Regions from separate parts of the Massilia jejuensis genome, predicted to be linked through region 3. Evidence: predicted binding sites of a transcription regulator. Region 3 holds the regulator's gene; each other region holds the start of a gene.
What was found. The regulator HrcA, encoded in region 3, represses chaperone genes, less so after heat shock. The targets are predictions, from matches to a motif close to TTAGCACTCNNNNNNNNNGAGTGCTAA.

Region 1: the regulator HrcA is predicted to act here: its motif matches at 3,171-3,197, upstream of rpoH (RNA polymerase sigma factor RpoH).
Region 2: the regulator HrcA is predicted to act here: its motif matches at 1,443-1,469, upstream of groES (co-chaperone GroES).

What each region holds. Positions count from the first base shown of each region.
Region 1 is NZ_JBHSMS010000062.1:6,064-11,331, reverse strand. It holds gene ftsY (signal recognition particle-docking protein FtsY) at 56-1,183, shown strand; gene ACFPOU_RS18790 (cell division ATP-binding protein FtsE) at 1,204-1,878, shown strand; gene ftsX (permease-like cell division protein FtsX) at 1,875-2,795, shown strand; gene rpoH (RNA polymerase sigma factor RpoH) at 3,331-4,224, shown strand; gene ACFPOU_RS18775 (NAD(P)/FAD-dependent oxidoreductase) at 4,330-5,268, opposite strand, start outside.
Region 2 is NZ_JBHSMS010000035.1:12,851-18,118, forward strand. It holds gene groL (chaperonin GroEL) at 1-923, opposite strand, end outside; gene groES (co-chaperone GroES) at 1,067-1,357, opposite strand; gene ACFPOU_RS10490 (hypothetical protein) at 1,798-2,061, shown strand; gene ACFPOU_RS10495 (cell division protein ZapA) at 2,058-2,369, shown strand; RNA gene ssrS (6S RNA) at 2,415-2,596, shown strand; gene ACFPOU_RS10505 (EVE domain-containing protein) at 2,681-3,148, shown strand; gene ACFPOU_RS10510 (sulfite exporter TauE/SafE family protein) at 3,345-4,145, shown strand; gene lgt (prolipoprotein diacylglyceryl transferase) at 4,191-5,039, opposite strand; gene ACFPOU_RS10520 (LysR family transcriptional regulator) at 5,039-5,268, opposite strand, start outside.
Region 3 is NZ_JBHSMS010000044.1:28,365-33,632, forward strand. It holds gene dapB (4-hydroxy-tetrahydrodipicolinate reductase) at 1-38, opposite strand, end outside; gene ACFPOU_RS14835 (outer membrane protein assembly factor BamE) at 46-681, opposite strand; gene fur (ferric iron uptake transcriptional regulator) at 762-1,199, shown strand; gene hrcA (heat-inducible transcriptional repressor HrcA) at 1,302-2,324, opposite strand; gene ACFPOU_RS14850 (HAD family hydrolase) at 2,403-3,119, opposite strand; gene ACFPOU_RS14855 (hypothetical protein) at 3,328-3,936, shown strand; gene ACFPOU_RS14860 (hypothetical protein) at 3,954-4,595, shown strand; gene ACFPOU_RS14865 (hypothetical protein) at 4,820-5,011, opposite strand; gene rsmA (16S rRNA (adenine(1518)-N(6)/adenine(1519)-N(6))-dimethyltransferase RsmA) at 5,225-5,268, opposite strand, start outside.

The sequences.
Region 1 (5,268 bases), on a different contig from region 3:
TCGTGCCGGTGAACGAACCCGGCATGTGCATGCACTACCCGCCACCACTCAATCCATGTTCAGTTTTTTCAAGAGAAAAAAAGCCGCCCCCGAGACGCCGGCCGAGGTCGAGCTTGCAGCGGCGCCTCCGGCGCCCGCTCCTGCTCCCGCCTCCGTGCGCGCGCCCGCCGCGCCGCCCGCCGCACCGGTAGTCACGCCGGCTCCGGCACCGATCCTGCACACCGAGCCGGGGACCGACCTCTTCATCGAAGAAACCGCCGAACGCCCGACCACCGAAGCGGAAAAAAAACGGTCGTGGATGACGCGCCTGAAGGCCGGCCTGTCCAAGACCTCGAACAACCTGTCGCTGCTGTTCGTCGGCGCCCGCATCGACGAAGACCTGTACGAGGAACTCGAATCGGCATTGCTGATGTCGGATGCCGGCATGGACGCGACCCAGTTCCTGCTCGACAGCCTGCGGCGCAAGGTCAAGGAAGACAAGCTGCTGGACGCCGCCGCCGTCAAGGCCGCGCTCAAAACGCTGATGATCGAGATGCTGCAGCCTTTGCAAAAGCCGCTCGAACTGGGCCGCCATGAGCCGCTGGTGATGATGATTGCCGGCGTCAACGGCGCCGGCAAGACCACCACCATCGGCAAGCTTGCCAAGCACATGCAGCGCTCGGAGCAATCGGTGCTGCTGGCCGCCGGCGACACCTTCCGCGCCGCGGCGCGCGAGCAATTGATGGTCTGGGGCCAGCGCAACAACGTCACCGTGATCTCGCAGGCTTCGGGCGACCCGGCGGCCGTGGCCTTCGACGCGGTGCAGTCGGGCAAGGCGCGTGGCGTGGACGTCGTCATGGTCGACACCGCCGGCCGCCTGCCGACCCAGCTGCACCTGATGGAAGAGCTGAAGAAGATCAAGCGCGTGATCGGCAAGGGCATGGCGGGCGCGCCGCACGAACTGCTGCTCGTCATCGACGGCAATACGGGGCAGAACGCGCTGGCGCAAGTGAAGGCCTTCGACGACGCGCTGCAGCTGACGGGCCTGGTCATCACCAAGCTCGACGGCACAGCCAAGGGCGGCGTGCTGGCCGCGATCGCGCGCACGCGGCCGGTGCCGGTGTATTTCATCGGCGTCGGCGAAAAGCTGGACGACCTGCAACCCTTCGATGCGCAAGAGTTCGTCGAAGCGCTGCTGGGTTAAGACACAAGAACGACGAGCCGATGATCGAATTCCACTCAGTTTCCAAGCAATATTGCGCCGATGCCACCGCCCTGCGCGAGGTGTCCCTGAACATCGACAAGGGCGAACTGGTGTACCTGGCCGGCCCGTCCGGGGCCGGCAAGTCGACGCTGATGAAGATGATCGCCGCCATCGAGCGTCCCAGCAGCGGTCGCGTGATCGTGTTCGGCCAGGACATCGGCATGCTGAAAAAGCCCGGCATCCCCTTCCTGCGCCGCAAACTCGGCCTGATCTTCCAGCACCAGCGCCTGCTGAACGACCGTACCATCCTGGCCAATACGATGCTGCCGCTGCTGGTCTCGGGCGCGCCGAAGGCAGGCGCCGAGCAGCGCGCGCGTGCCGCCCTCGACAAGGTCGGCCTGCTCGACCGGGCCAAGGCGCATCCGCTGGAATTGTCCGGCGGCGAGCAGCAGCGCGTGGCGATCGCGCGCGCCATCGTCAACCGCCCGCGGATCATCCTGGCCGACGAGCCGACCGCCAATCTCGACCGGGTGGCGGCCGACAAGGTGCTCGATGCCTTGCGCGCTTTCCACTCGGTCGGCGTGACTTGCCTGATCTCGACCCACGACGAGCAAGTGCTCGACGGCGCGGCGCGCGTGATCCGGCTCGAGCATGGCGCGCTCGTGCCGCACGCGCCTACCGGGGGTGCGGCATGAGCCCGTGGCTGCGCGAGCACCGCTTCGCCCTCGGCGCGGCGCTGAGCCACCTGCGCAAGTCGCCGGGCAGTTTCCTGTTCAACGTGCTGGTGGTGGCGGTCGCGCTGGCGCTGCCGTTCGCCGGCATCACCCTGCTCGACAACGTGCGGCCGATGTCGGAGCAGCTCTCGGTCGATCCCGAGGTGAGCCTGTTCGTGAAACCGGGCGCCACGCGGGAACAAGCGCAGTCGCTCGAACCGCAGTTGCGCCAGATACTGCAGGGCAGCAATGCCCGCATCGTCTTCGTGCCGCGCGAACAGGCGCTCGACGACCTCAAGGAGCGCAGCGGCCTGTCCGCGGCCCTCGACACGCTGGGCGACAATCCCCTGCCCGACAGTTATGTGATGACGCTCGAGGGCGTCAACGACACGCCCGATGCGGCGCGCATCGACGCCCTGGTCGAGCAGATGGGTGCGCTGGCGCAGGTCGATACCGTGCAAGTCGACTCGGCCTGGGTGAAACGCCTGGCGGCCCTGCTCGGCATCCTGCGCCTGGCCCTGCTGCTGCTGGCCATCACGCTGGGGGTGGTCGTGATCGCGGTCGTGTTCAACACGATCCGCCTGCAGGTGCTGACCCAGCGCGAGGAAATCGCCGTCTCCAAGCTGCTGGGCGCGACCGATAACTTCATCCACCGCCCGTTCTACTATACGGGCGCCCTGCTCGGCCTGTGCGCGGGCGCGGTGGCCCTGGGCGCGGTGACGCTGGCCTTGCAGCCGCTGAACGGGGCCATTGCCGAGTTCGCGCGGCTGTATGCCTCCGAATTCCAGCTCGCGCCGCTCGGCGCGCTGGAGCTGGGCGGCCTGCTCGCCATCAGTGCAGGCCTCGGCTTGCTCGGGGCCTTGCTGTCGGTGCAGCGGCACCTGGCGCGCATGCGCTGACCGCGCTTGCCAGGGAAAAACGGGTGATATGGCCGAGGCCGATCACCCGTTTCTTTTTTCCCGTTCGGCACGTTCAAACGGGCCCATGATGCGGGCCGCGGCACCTGTTCACATTCTGCCTTGTAGGCATGCATGCCGCCGCCGCGCCAGACAATCGCGCATGCAGGCGCCGAAGGCCATGCTAGGTGCGCCAACTAACAGAAAGCAGGCCGCTACGGCCCGTAACCTGCTTCCAGACCGTTAGCGCAGCCCGGCACATTTGATGCATATCAATAGTTATGCAAAGGTCACCTTTACAGTAAAGCAGATGTTTTTTCGATTCCTTAAAGAAATACTTTAATGAAACTTAAACGGCCCGAGCTTTCCGTGGGGTCGCTGGCACTCTCCCATGGGGAGTGCTAATATAGGTGCTCAAGCGAAGGTAAACAAGGTCTGAGATGCATCCGGCACGCAGTTGACGTTGTGCGTGCGGTCAGCCGCCGGGATGTCCCGGCTCCGATGACGATGCAGTAAAGATTATTTTACGAGGAAAATTATGATGTCCGCACAATCCGCATTGGTCCCGGCCAGCAGTCGTGCCCTGAACCTCGGTTTCACTGGCAATCTCGGTAACATCGACGCGTATATTTCCGCCGTCAACCGCCTGCCAATGCTGACCCACGAGGAAGAGGTTTCGCTGGCAAAGCGGCTGCGGGAAGCGAACGATCTCGATGCCGCGCAAAAACTCGTGCTGTCGCACCTGCGCCTGGTCGTGTCGATTGCGCGCGGCTACCTCGGCTACGGCCTGCCGCACGCCGACCTGATCCAGGAAGGCAATATCGGCCTGATGAAAGCCGTGAAGCGTTTCGACCCGAACCAGGGTGTGCGCCTGGTGTCGTACGCGATGCACTGGATCAAGGCCGAGATGCACGAATACATCCTGAAGAACTGGCGCCTGGTGAAGGTCGCCACGACCAAGGCCCAGCGCAAGCTGTTCTTCAACCTGCGCAGCAATAAGGTCGGCCTGGACGCGATGACCCCGACCCAGGTCGACGACCTGGCGAAGATGCTCGACGTCAAGCGCGAGGAAGTGATCGAGATGGAAACCCGCCTCTCGGGGCGCGACATCGCCCTGGAAGCGCCGACCGACGACGAAGACGACAAGTTTTCGCCGATCGCCTACCTGTCGTCGGACCAGCAGGAGCCGACCCGCGTGCTCGAGGCCGAGCAGGTCACGCGCCTGCAGTCCGAAGGCCTAGAGACGGCGCTGGGCAAGCTCGACCCGCGTTCGCGCCGCATCGTCGAAGCGCGCTGGCTGGCGAACGACGATGGCTCGGGTGCGACGCTGCACACGCTGGCCGAAGAGTTCGGCGTGTCGGCCGAGCGGATTCGCCAGATCGAATCGGCGGCCCTGAAGAAGATGAAAGGTGCGCTGGCGGCGTTCGTGTAACACGCGCCAGGCGGCATGCAGGACACGGCAGCCCCGCGCGGGCTGCTTTTTTTTTCGGGCATGCGCAGCGCGCGCCGGGCCGATGTGCGGGCGCTGCCCCAGTAGCTAGTTCAACGTATCGGCCCAGATCCGCCGTGCCCAGGCATCGGCGTCGTCGCCCTCCCGTGCCGACGGCTGCTCCGACAGGACGCTGGCGCCGCCGGCCAGCATGCTCTTCGTTGCCGCGTCGTAGCGGTACAGTGTCGAGATATGCATCGCCTGCCTGTCGTCGATAAAGCTGTAGCAGGTGTTGGCAAAGGCCGGCGCCGGGTCGGGCGCTTGTCCCAGCATCGAGTCGACGATGGCGCGTGCGCAGATCTTCGCCTGGGCGTTGGCCATGTGCGCCGACTTGGGCAAGCCCGATTCGATCGCATCGCCAATGACATGGACACTTGGCAAGACCTTCGAGGCGTACGAGACGAAATCGACCTCGCACCAGCCCCCCTCGCCATCGGCCAGGCCGCACGCTTGTGCAATCTTGCCTGCGCGCTGGGGCGGAATGATGTTGAGCACGTTCGACCTGACCGTGTCGAAGGCGGTCCTGACGGTCTTCGTCGCCACGTCCACCCCCTGCAATTCGCTGCCGGGCAGGTAGTCGATCATGCCTGGATACAAGTCTCGCCAGGCCCGTTCGAACAAGGCGCGTTTCGAGGTGATGACGGGATTGGCGTCGAGCACCACGACCTTGGAGCGGGGCTTGTGCGTTTTCAGATACCACGCGACCTGGCAGGCGCGCTCGTAGGGCGCGGGCGGACAGCGGTAAGGCTGTGCCGGCACCACGATCGTGAAGACGCCGCCATCGGGCATGGCCATGAGCTGGCGCTGCAGGGTGCGCGTTTGCGGCCCCGCTTTCCAGGCATGGGGAATCTGTCGCCAGGCGTCGGCCGGCATGGGCAAGGCGTCGTGGATGAAATCGATACCGGGGGCGACGACGAGCCGGTCGTACGACAGCTTGTTACCCGCCATCACGATGTGCGCCTTGTCGGCGTCGATCGCCGTCACGCG
Region 2 (5,268 bases), on a different contig from region 3:
GTCAGGCCGACTTCTTCAGCGATGACCTGGCCGCCGGTCAGGACGGCGATGTCTTCCAGCATGGCCTTGCGGCGGTCGCCGAAGCCTGGCGCCTTGACGGCGACGGTCTTGAGGATGCCGCGGATGTTGTTGACGACCAGGGTCGCCAGCGCTTCGCCTTCGATGTCTTCGGCGATGATCACCAGCGGACGGCCGGCTTTCGCGACTTGTTCCAGTACCGGCAGCAGATCGCGGATGTTCGAGATCTTCTTGTCGCACAGCAGCACGAACGGGCTGTCGTGAATCGCGACTTGCTTGTCCGGATTGTTGATGAAGTACGGCGACAGGTAGCCGCGGTCGAACTGCATGCCTTCGACGATGTCGAGTTCGTCATTGAGCGACTTGCCGTCTTCGACGGTGATGACGCCTTCCTTGCCGACTTTTTCCATCGCCTCGGCGATGCGTTCGCCGATCGAGTAGTCCGAGTTGGCCGAAATGGCGCCGACCTGGGCGATTTCCTTGGTGGTGGTGCATGGACGGGCGATCTTCGCCAGTTCGTCGACGGTGGCGGCGACTGCCTTGTCGATGCCGCGCTTGAGGTCCATCGGGTTCATGCCGGCGGCAACGAACTTCATGCCTTCACGCACGATGGCCTGAGCCAGCACGGTCGCGGTGGTGGTGCCGTCGCCGGCGTTGTCGCTGGTCTTCGAGGCCACTTCCTTGACCATCTGCGCGCCCATGTTCATGAGCTTGTCCTTGAGTTCGATCTCTTTCGCGACCGACACGCCGTCCTTGGTGACGGTAGGCGAACCGAAGGCGCGGTCGAGCACGACGTTGCGGCCCTTCGGACCCAGGGTGACTTTCACCGCGTTGGCGAGGATGTTGACGCCTTCAACCATCTTGGCGCGCGCTGCGTCGCCGAAAATTACTTCTTTAGCTGCCATGTTTATTTCTCCGATTTATTCGAAATGTTCTAGCGCATGTGGAAAATTCTTCCATGGCGGCGTTGCATCGTCCCGCCGTACTGGCGGACTGTGTTCGACGCTGCGCCTTGCCCTGGCCTTTTTTTCACACGCTATGGGGAGGATTACTTGACCAGCACGGCCATGATGTCTTCTTCGCGCATCACCAGCAATTCCTGGCCGTCGACCTTGACGGTCTGGCCCGAATACTTGCCGAACAGGACGCGGTCACCGACCTGGACTTCCAGGGCGCGCAGCTGGCCGTTGTCCTGGACCTTGCCGTTGCCGACAGCCAGGATCTCGCCCTGGTCCGGCTTTTCAGCGGCTGCATCAGGGATAATCAGGCCGGAGGCGGTTTTGGTTTCCTGGTCGAGACGCTTCACGATGACGCGATCGTGCAGTGGGCGAAGGTTCATGCAGAACTCCTTATTCAGTGGTGTGGACTAGCTGTTGTTTGCTACGCTTGCCGCCGTGCTTGCGCATGGCGGCTTGAAAGGGTTGTTAGCACTCTCAACTAACGAGTGCTAATTATAGGGACGACATCGGGGTATTTCAAGCGGCCATGTTGCAAAATAAATTGCGTGACCTTGTTTTCGGTCAAGCGCCGAGACGGTCCGACCGCTTGCAAGGGCTTCTCCAGCCAGGCACGCAGCCGGCTGACGGGCCTGTTGAACCGGAAGCAGGGGCATGCCGCACGACCGCCGGCAAGGGCAGCGCCACAGGCGTGGGCACCCGGAGGCCATGCGCGTTACCATCCCCGTTTCGGGCAGCGCCGGCCAGGCTGGACGATAGGCGGGCCCGGTATCCGGCGCGCTATCTTGTTGACTGTCAAACCTTATCAGACCTATAGTTACGAATGATTTCCGAATTCCAAGACCTATCCGACAAAATCGAGCGGCTCGCCGAGCTGGTCGTGTCGCTGCGCGCCGAGAATGCGCAACTGCGCCAGACGAACCTGGTGCTCAATGAAGTGAACATGGCGCTCGTCGAGCGTATTGTCGAGGTCCAGCACAAGGTCGAAGCCGTCATCGAGCAGTTGCCCGCGCCCGAAGCCGACGCAGACCATGATGCCGAGGCCGACGCCGACGCCGAACCCATCGAACCCGAGGCTGCCCGATGATTTATCTGGACGTAACGATCATGGGCCAGCCTTACCGCCTGGCCTGCAAGGAAGGCGAGCAGGCCACGCTGCGCGACGCGGTGCGCTACCTCGATGGCAAGATGACCGTGCTGCGCGACTCCGGCAAGGTCAAGGGCAACGACCGCATCGCCGTCATGGCCGCGCTCAGCGTGGCTGCCGAATTCCTCTCGGTGAAGTCGCCGCAAGGGCCGCTGTCGGACATGTCCATGCTCGAAGTCAAGCAAAAACTCGAGGTGATGCACAGCGTCCTGGACAAGGCCCTGGCGCCGCAAGAAAATTTATCCTGAGGGGCAAATTCGTTTGACATGCAAGTTCAAGGGAGTAAACTGCGTAGCACCCTGCGGTGTTCGAGATTGCCATATATTCCTTGAACCATTTACATGCATAGGTTGCGGGATAGTGTTTGATGGGCGTGAGCGTCGCTAGTTCGACGAACCCGAAATTGAACTGACTGTGACCACCTTGAGCCATCAGGTTCGGGATGCCGGCAAAAAACGGCACAGGCGGGGCTTAATTCCAGAAAGCGGTTGCGGGCATATGCACGCAGCCGTTTTTTTACGTCTTTTCTTTGATCGCCCATTTCAAGGAGATGCGGTACATGCGGTATTGGTTGATGAAATCCGAACCCGATGAAGTCAGTTTCGACGACGTTCTCGCCGCTTCCGGCCAGACTGTCGCCTGGTTCGGCGTGCGTAATTACCAGGCGCGCAATTTCATGCGCGATGCCATGCAAATCGGCGACGGCATCCTGTTTTATCACTCCAGTTGCGCCGTTCCCGGCGTCGCCGGGATCGCGGAAGTGGCCAGCGGCGCTTATCCCGACGCCACCCAATTCGACAGCGCCGGCAAATACTTCGATCCGAAAGCCACGCGCGCGCAACCGCGCTGGATTTCGGTCGACGTCCGTGCAAAGGAAAAGGGACGCTATTTGCCGCTGGCCGAAATGCGCACCATCGCCGCATTGGAAGACATGGTCTTGCTGCAGAAAGGCAGCCGCCTTTCCATTTCTCCGGTGACGGCGGGGCAGTGGAAGACGATCCTCGAGCGCATCCGCCGCGGCGATTGAGCGCCCGGCGCGGCGCCCGCCATGGAACGCGGCTTCGACATTCGGCGGTCCATGGTCTAGTATGCCTGTCTCATCCGTTTGATAAGCAAGGCGTACCGATGGCTCACCCGTTCCTGTATTTTCCCGCATGCCAGGCCTGCCAGGCCCGCGGCGGCGCCGGCCGCGCGCCGCATGCCCACCCGGACATGGGGGCCGCATGGACCCGCTGCTGATCCTGATGCTGCTGGCAATGGGCGCCTTCGGCGGCTTCGCGGCCGGCCTGCTCGGCATCGGCGGCGGCATGATCCTGGTCCCCTTCATTACCATGGTGCTTACCGCGCGCGGCGTACCCGAGACGCTGGTGGTGCACATGGCGATCGCCACGTCGCTTGCCACCATCATGTTTACCTCGCTGTCCTCGGTGCGCGCGCACCACCGGCATGGCGCGGTGCTCTGGCGCGTCGTGCAATTGCTGGCGCCGGGCATCGTGGCCGGCTCGATGATCGGGCCGTGGATCGGCAAGCAGATGGATGCGTCGACCCTGGCCTGGTTCTTCGGCGCCTTCGTCGCCTTCTCGGCCACGCAAATGCTGGTCAACAAGAAGCCGGCCGCGGCGCGCGACTTGCCCGGCACGGGCGGCATGTTCGCCGCGGGCGGCCTGATCGGCACCCTGGCGGGCCTGGTGGGGGCGGGCGGCGGTTTCGTCTCGGTGCCCTTCATGACCTGGTGCGGCGTGCGCATCCACCACGCGGTCGCCACCAGCGCCGCGCTCGGCTTTCCGATCGCGCTGGCCGGGACGGTGGCGAACGTGTTCTATGGCTGGGGCGAGCCGGGCTTGCCGGACTATTCGCTCGGCTTCGTCTACATGCCGGCCCTGCTGATCATCGTCGCCGCCAGCGTGGCGACGGCGCCGCTGGGGGCGCGCACCGCGCACAAGATGCCGGTGCGGCGCTTGCAGAAGGTGTTCGCGGTGATTCTCTATGCGCTGGCCGCCTACATGTTCTGGAGGGCCGCCTGAGCACACCCGAACGCGGCCCGGCCCGGGGGGCGCGCCGCAGCCCGGTCACGCGGCAGGGGGGGCGCCGGCCACCCGGCGGCCATCGCGCGAATACGCCCAGCCCAGCATGGCCAGCGCGGCGACGATCATCGGCAGCGACAGCACCTGCCCCGAGGTGATCGGCAAGCCGGCCACCGTCGTCTCCCAGTCCGGCACGCGGAAGTATTCGGTGAAGAAGCGCGCGCAACCGTACAGCAGGGTGAACATCGCGCCCACCGCCAGGCGTGGACGCGCCTTGCGCGCGAACGGCCACAGGATCAGGAACACGAGGATGCCGTCGACCAGCATCTGGTACAGCGGCGACGGATGGCGCAGGCCTTCGATAAAGATCGGCGGCGTGTGCCAGCCGTCGGCAGGCCAGAGCATGGCCCACGGCAGGTCCGGGTCGGCGATGCGGCCCGGCAGTTCGTGGTTGATGAAGTTGCCCAGGCGCCCGGCGGCGTAGCCGAGCGGTACCATCGGCGCGATGAAGTCGTACACGTCGAGCACGTTGCGCCCGGCCTTGCGCGCCCACAGCGCCATCGCCACCAGCACGCCGATGAAGCCGCCGTGGAAGGACATGCCGCCCTGCCAGACCTTGAAGATCTCCAGGGGGTTGGCGAAGAAATGGGCCGGCTGGTAGAACAGCACTTCGCCCAGGCGCCCGCCGACGACCACCCCGAGCATGCCGTAGAACAGCATGTCGTCCAGGTCCTGGTTCTTCCAGCCCTGCGCGGCGATGTGCGGCTGCCTGATGCGCACGCGTCCCAGCAGCAGGAACAGGCCGAACGCGACCACATACATCAAGCCATACCAGTGGATGTCCACCGGACCGAGCGAGAAGGCGACCGGGTTCGGATTCGGGTGTACCAGCATTATGTTTTCCTCAGTAATTCCAAAAAGCCGCGCAGCACGGGCGAGGCATTGTCGCGGCGCCAGGCCAGCCCCAGTTCGACGGGGGGCGTGGGGCCGGCCAGGGCACGGTATTCTACGCCGGGGCGCCTCAGGTTCGACACGGATTGTGGCACAAGTGCCAAGCCCATGCCGGCCGAGACGAGGCTGACGATGGTCTGCATCTGGATCGCTTCCTGGCCGATCTCGGGAG
Region 3 (5,268 bases):
CCACTGGCGCCGGCAACCGCGATTTTCAGTTGCGTCATGGCTGTTTTAGGGAGTGTTCGTGGAAGTGGCGGGCGTCGCGGCGGTCGACGGCTCGACCGGGCGGGCGCTGGTGGCGGCAGCGGCTTTTTTCGCCTCCTTGCCGGCGTTCTTCACGGGACCGGCAAGGCGGTCGATGTATTCGCGCTCGGTCGGCAGGTTGCCGCCTTCGAAGCGCTCGACCACGTCATCCTTGAAGAAGACGGTCACGCGGCTGGTGGTCAGCTCGCCATTGCCGCGCGCCAGATAAAACGGATAGTCCCAGCGGTCGGCGTGGAACATGTCCATCAGCAGCGGCGTGCCGAGCAGGAAGCGCACCTGTTCGCGGGTCTGGCCGACTTTCAGCTGGTTCAACATTTCTTGCGAGACGAAGTTGCCCTGCTGGATGTCCGGACGGTAAGGCGAGAAAATCCACAGGAATTTCTGCAGCTTCGTGCCCTGGGTCGTCTGCGCGCCGGCATTGGCCAGCGAGGCCGAGCGCCCGGCATCGGCTTCGATGGCGGCGGCGGAAGTGTTCACCGGTGCAGCCGGCTTGGTCTGGTTGCGCCACGACGCGCAGCCGGACAGTGCCAGCGTGCATGCAAGGCCCGCGACGAGCGCAGCCCGGGCATAAAAACGATGAACAACGGCATCAAAGACGCGCATAAGTAACCTCGAAAACGTTTAAGCGGGAGCTTCCAAAACGCTATATCATAAAGCACTCCGCCCATCTGCGAGTAACAAACATGAGTAACAGCCCCACCGACCTGAAGGCGAGCGGCCTGAAGGCCACCTTGCCGCGCCTGAAGATCCTTGAAATTTTCCAGAACAGCGAAGTGCGGCACCTGACGGCGGAAGACGTCTATAAAATCCTGCTGGCCGAGAACATGGACGTCGGCCTGGCCACCGTCTACCGCGTGCTGACCCAGTTCGAGCAGGCCGGCCTGTTGAACCGCAATCACTTTGAAACCGGCAAGGCGATCTATGAACTGAACGCCGGCTCGCACCACGACCACCTGGTCTGCCTCGACTGCGGCCACGTGGAGGAATTCTTCGACGAAGCGATCGAATCGCGCCAGAACAGCATCGCCGCCGAACGCGGTTTCAAGATCGCCGATCACGCGCTGGCGATTTACGGCCACTGCATCAAGCCGGCCTGCCCGCATCGCCGCGGCGGCAATTGACCGGCTGCGCCGTGCCATGAAGAACGGCGCCGATGGCGCCGTTCTTTGCTGGATCGATCGTGCCGGGCGCTGCCGGCGCAGCGCGGGCGCGGGGCGCCTCTCCTACGAATTGCTCAACGCATTCGACAGCAGCTTGGCCGTGATGTCGACAATCGGAATCACACGCTCGTAGGCCATGCGCGTCGGACCGATGACGCCGAGGGTGCCGACGATCTTGCCGTTGACCTCGTACGGGGCGGTCACCACGCTCATCTCGTCCATCGGCACCAGCTTCGATTCGCCGCCGATAAAAATCTGCACGCCGCCGGCCTTGCTCGACATGTCGAGCAACTGCATCAGGCCGGTCTTTTGCTCGAACATCTCGAACATCTGGCGCAGCGAGCTCATGTTCGACGACAGGTCCGATACCGACAGCAAGTTGCGTTCGCCTGAAATGACCATCTCTTCCTTGCCTTCGGCCATGGCCTCGCTGCCCGCCTCGACCGCGGTGTGCATCAGGCCGCCGATATCTTCCTGCAACTGGCGCAGTTCGCCGGTCAGGCGCCGCCGCACTTCCTCGAAGGTCAGGCCGGCGAAATTCTGGTTCAGGTAATTGGCCGATTGCACCAGCTGCGCGGGCGTGTAGTCGACCTCGGTGAGCAGCAGGCGGTTCTGCACGTCGCCGCGCGGGTCGACGATGACGAGCAGGATGCGCTTTTCGGACAGGCGCAGGAATTCGATTTGCTGGAACACCGATTCGCGGCGCGGGCTTTGCACGACGCCGGCGAACTGGGTGAGCGAAGACAGCATTTGCGCGGCGTTGGCGATCAGTTTTTGCGGCTGCTGGGCCGGCAAGTGCATGCGCCCGGCGTCCACGCCGTGCTGGCCGTCGAGGTGCTGCACCGTCAGCAAGGTGTCGACGAACAGGCGGTAGCCGCGCGGCGTCGGCACCCGGCCGGCCGAGGTATGGGGACTGGCCACGTAGCCCATCTCCTCGAGATCGGCCATGATGTTGCGGATCGTGGCCGGGGACAGGTCGAGTCCGGAAATCTTGGAGAGCGCACGCGACCCGACCGGCTGTCCGTCGGCAATGTAGCGCTCGACAAGGGCTTTCAGCAGGGTTTGGGCTCGGGGTTCAAGTTGCATGGACAATGATGGCGCGCGGAATGGTTGCGTGTCTATTATGCACCCTCGCACCGACCGTGTGGGCGCAGAGCGTCGCTCTCAAGCGTGTTCGCGCTTCAGCCAGTCGAGCAGTTGATCCATGTTCGCCACAATCGCGTCCGGCTGCACGCCTTCGTCGAGATGGCGCCGGCTGGCGCTGCGGTTCATCCAGGCCGCGCGCAGGCCGGCGCGCTGGGCGCCGTGTACGTCGAGCAGCAGGTCGTCGCCGACGTGCAACGTGTCCGCCGGCGCCACGCCGAGCGCCGCGCAGGCGGCATGGAAGATCGCCGCGTCCGGCTTGGCGCGCCCGAAGCTGGGCGCGGCCACCGATGCATGGAAATGGTGGGCCAGGCCGATCGTCTGCAAGTCGGCATTGCCGTTCGTAACCGAGCCGACCAGCACCCGCCCTTTCAGGCGCAGCAAGCCCGGCAGCACATCGTCATAGGGAATCACGGCATTGCGCGCGGCAAAAAACTCCGTCATCGCCAGTTCGACCTTGTCCGCGTCTTCGCCGGCTTGCTCGAAGGCGGCGACCAGGCCGGCGCGGCGCAGCGCGCCCAGGTCGAGCTGGAATTCGGGGCGGCGCGCCAGCAGTTCGAGACGCGCCTGGCGCAAGCTGTCGATGGTGAACCGTTCGGCCACGCGCGGTGCGTTGCTGGCCAGCCACGCGAACAGCGTCTGTTCGGCCTGCACGATGACGGGCGCGATCGGCCACAGGGTGTCGTCGAGGTCGAACAGGATGGCTTTGGGCCAGGGGCGGCGGTTAAAGGGCTTCATCGGTCGCGGTCGTAGAGATGAGTCCAGCATAGCGAGGCCAGCGGCGAAATGCAAACGCGCGCCGGCGCGAACGCCCCGCCGACAGGGTGATACACAGCGCAATGAGCCCGGGGGGTGTCAAATGCTCTAAAATGATGGGCAAACTTCTACCATGCGGCCGGGCGCCTCGGGTTTGCGCGCCTGGTCCCTTCCCTTTTTTGGAGAAATTATGATGCGTTTCCCCCTGCGTGCCGGCATTGCGCTGGCGTGCGCGCTGGGCCTGTCTGCCTGTGGCGGCGGCGACGGCGATGTCTATATCAGCGGCACCGTGAGCGGCAATACCAAGGCTGGCCTGGTCCTGACGAACAACGACGGCCCGCGGCTCGAAATCGCGGCGAACCAGAGCAGTTTCACCTTCCCGCAACTGGTCGAGACCGATGCCAGCTACAACGTCAAGGTCGTTGCCGCGCCCGACAACACGCAGCCCTCGAATCCGGCCGATCCGTCCACCGGCTGCAAAGTGGTCGAAGGCACCGGCAGCGGCAAGGCGGTGTTCAACGTGACGAGCGTGCGCGTCGTCTGCACCCTGAAGACCTATAGACTCACGGCCCGGATCATCGGCAGCCACGGCGCCGGCCTGGAACTGGTCAACGGCTCGGACCGCAAGGTGGTCGATCCCGCCGCCACCAGCGTCGAGATGGCGCCCATCCCCGAAGGCGCGGTCTACGGCCTGGCCGTGCTGAGCTCGCCTGCCGGCCAGACCTGTACCGCCGCAAACGCTTCCGGCACGATGACCGCCGATGGCAAGACCGTCGACGTCACCTGCACGACGCCTTAACTCTATCTCTGGAGAGCATGTTGAAGAAATCGATCCTGGCGCTGTGCGCGCTGACCCTGGCTGCCGGCCTGAGCGCCTGCGGCGGCGGCACCTCGAGCTATACGATTGGCGGCACGGTCACCGGCCTGCGCTTCCCGGGCCTGGTGCTGACCAACAATCTGAGCAACGAGGTGGCCGTGGCCCCGGCCGGCCTGGAGGCGGACAACACGACGCCGAAAAGCGTGTCTTACCGGTTTTCCGAGCAGCTCGATTACGGCAAGCCATACAGCGTGACCATCAAGACCCAGCCCCTGCACCAGCAATGCGTTGCCGCCGGCGGCAACGCCGACACGGCCGGCCGCCTGTCGGTCGTCGATGCGATCTTTGTCTGCAGCCTGGTCAGCAATTCGATTGGCGGGACGGTCTCCGGCCTGGCCGCCGACGGGCTGACCCTGACCAACGGCAGCACGGGCGGTACCGTGACACTGGCCAAGGATGCGGCCGGCGCCTACCCGACGACCTTCACCTTCACCAACCCGGTCACCTATGACCAGACCTATGGCGTGACGGTGCTGGCCAATCCGGCCGGCCAGACGTGTACGGTCACCAACGGCGTCGGCACGATGGGCGACAATGCGGTGACGAACATCGCGGTAAGCTGCGTCACGAATCGAACCTGAGCGCGGACTTGAGCGCAGACACATGCGCGGACTCAAGCGAACTCGACGAGACATTCACGGCGCCTATGTCGACTATTCGGAAAGAAAATTAGACGTATATGCTGTAGTGCAGCATACTGCACCTGTCTCCTCCAACTCTCCTCAGAAAAGAATTGGATTTAGCCCACCCGCAACGGTGGGCTTTTTTTTTGGCGCATTGTGCTTGCCGCATTCCTGAAACAGGCTCAGCCGAATTTGGCGGCCGGGGCGACGCGCTTGCCGACCACCTTCACCACCGCCATTTTCTCGCTGCCGACCGAGACCATCGCAGCGGCGCGCACTTGCGCCTTGTAGCTCTCCGCACTGGCGTAGGTGCCGACGCAGACGACCAGGGCGGCGGCCAGGAACAGCGATTCCATGTGTTTGAGAACGTTCATTGCATACTCCCTTGGGTGAGACAGCGCGCCGTTGCGGCTGTCGATGGGAGTACTCTAGCAATCGACCGGGATGCAGGCGACCGGCCTGCGACGAACTGCAAAAAGCGCGCGATGAAGCGCGCCAGGCGGGGATATGCAGGGTTTGTGCGCCGCGGCACGGATGAGGTGCGAGGGACGCGCCGCGGCAGGCGGACCGGGGTCCACCCTACTCCGTCATGCCGGCGTCGCCGCTTGTACCGGTTTCAGGATATTCGACA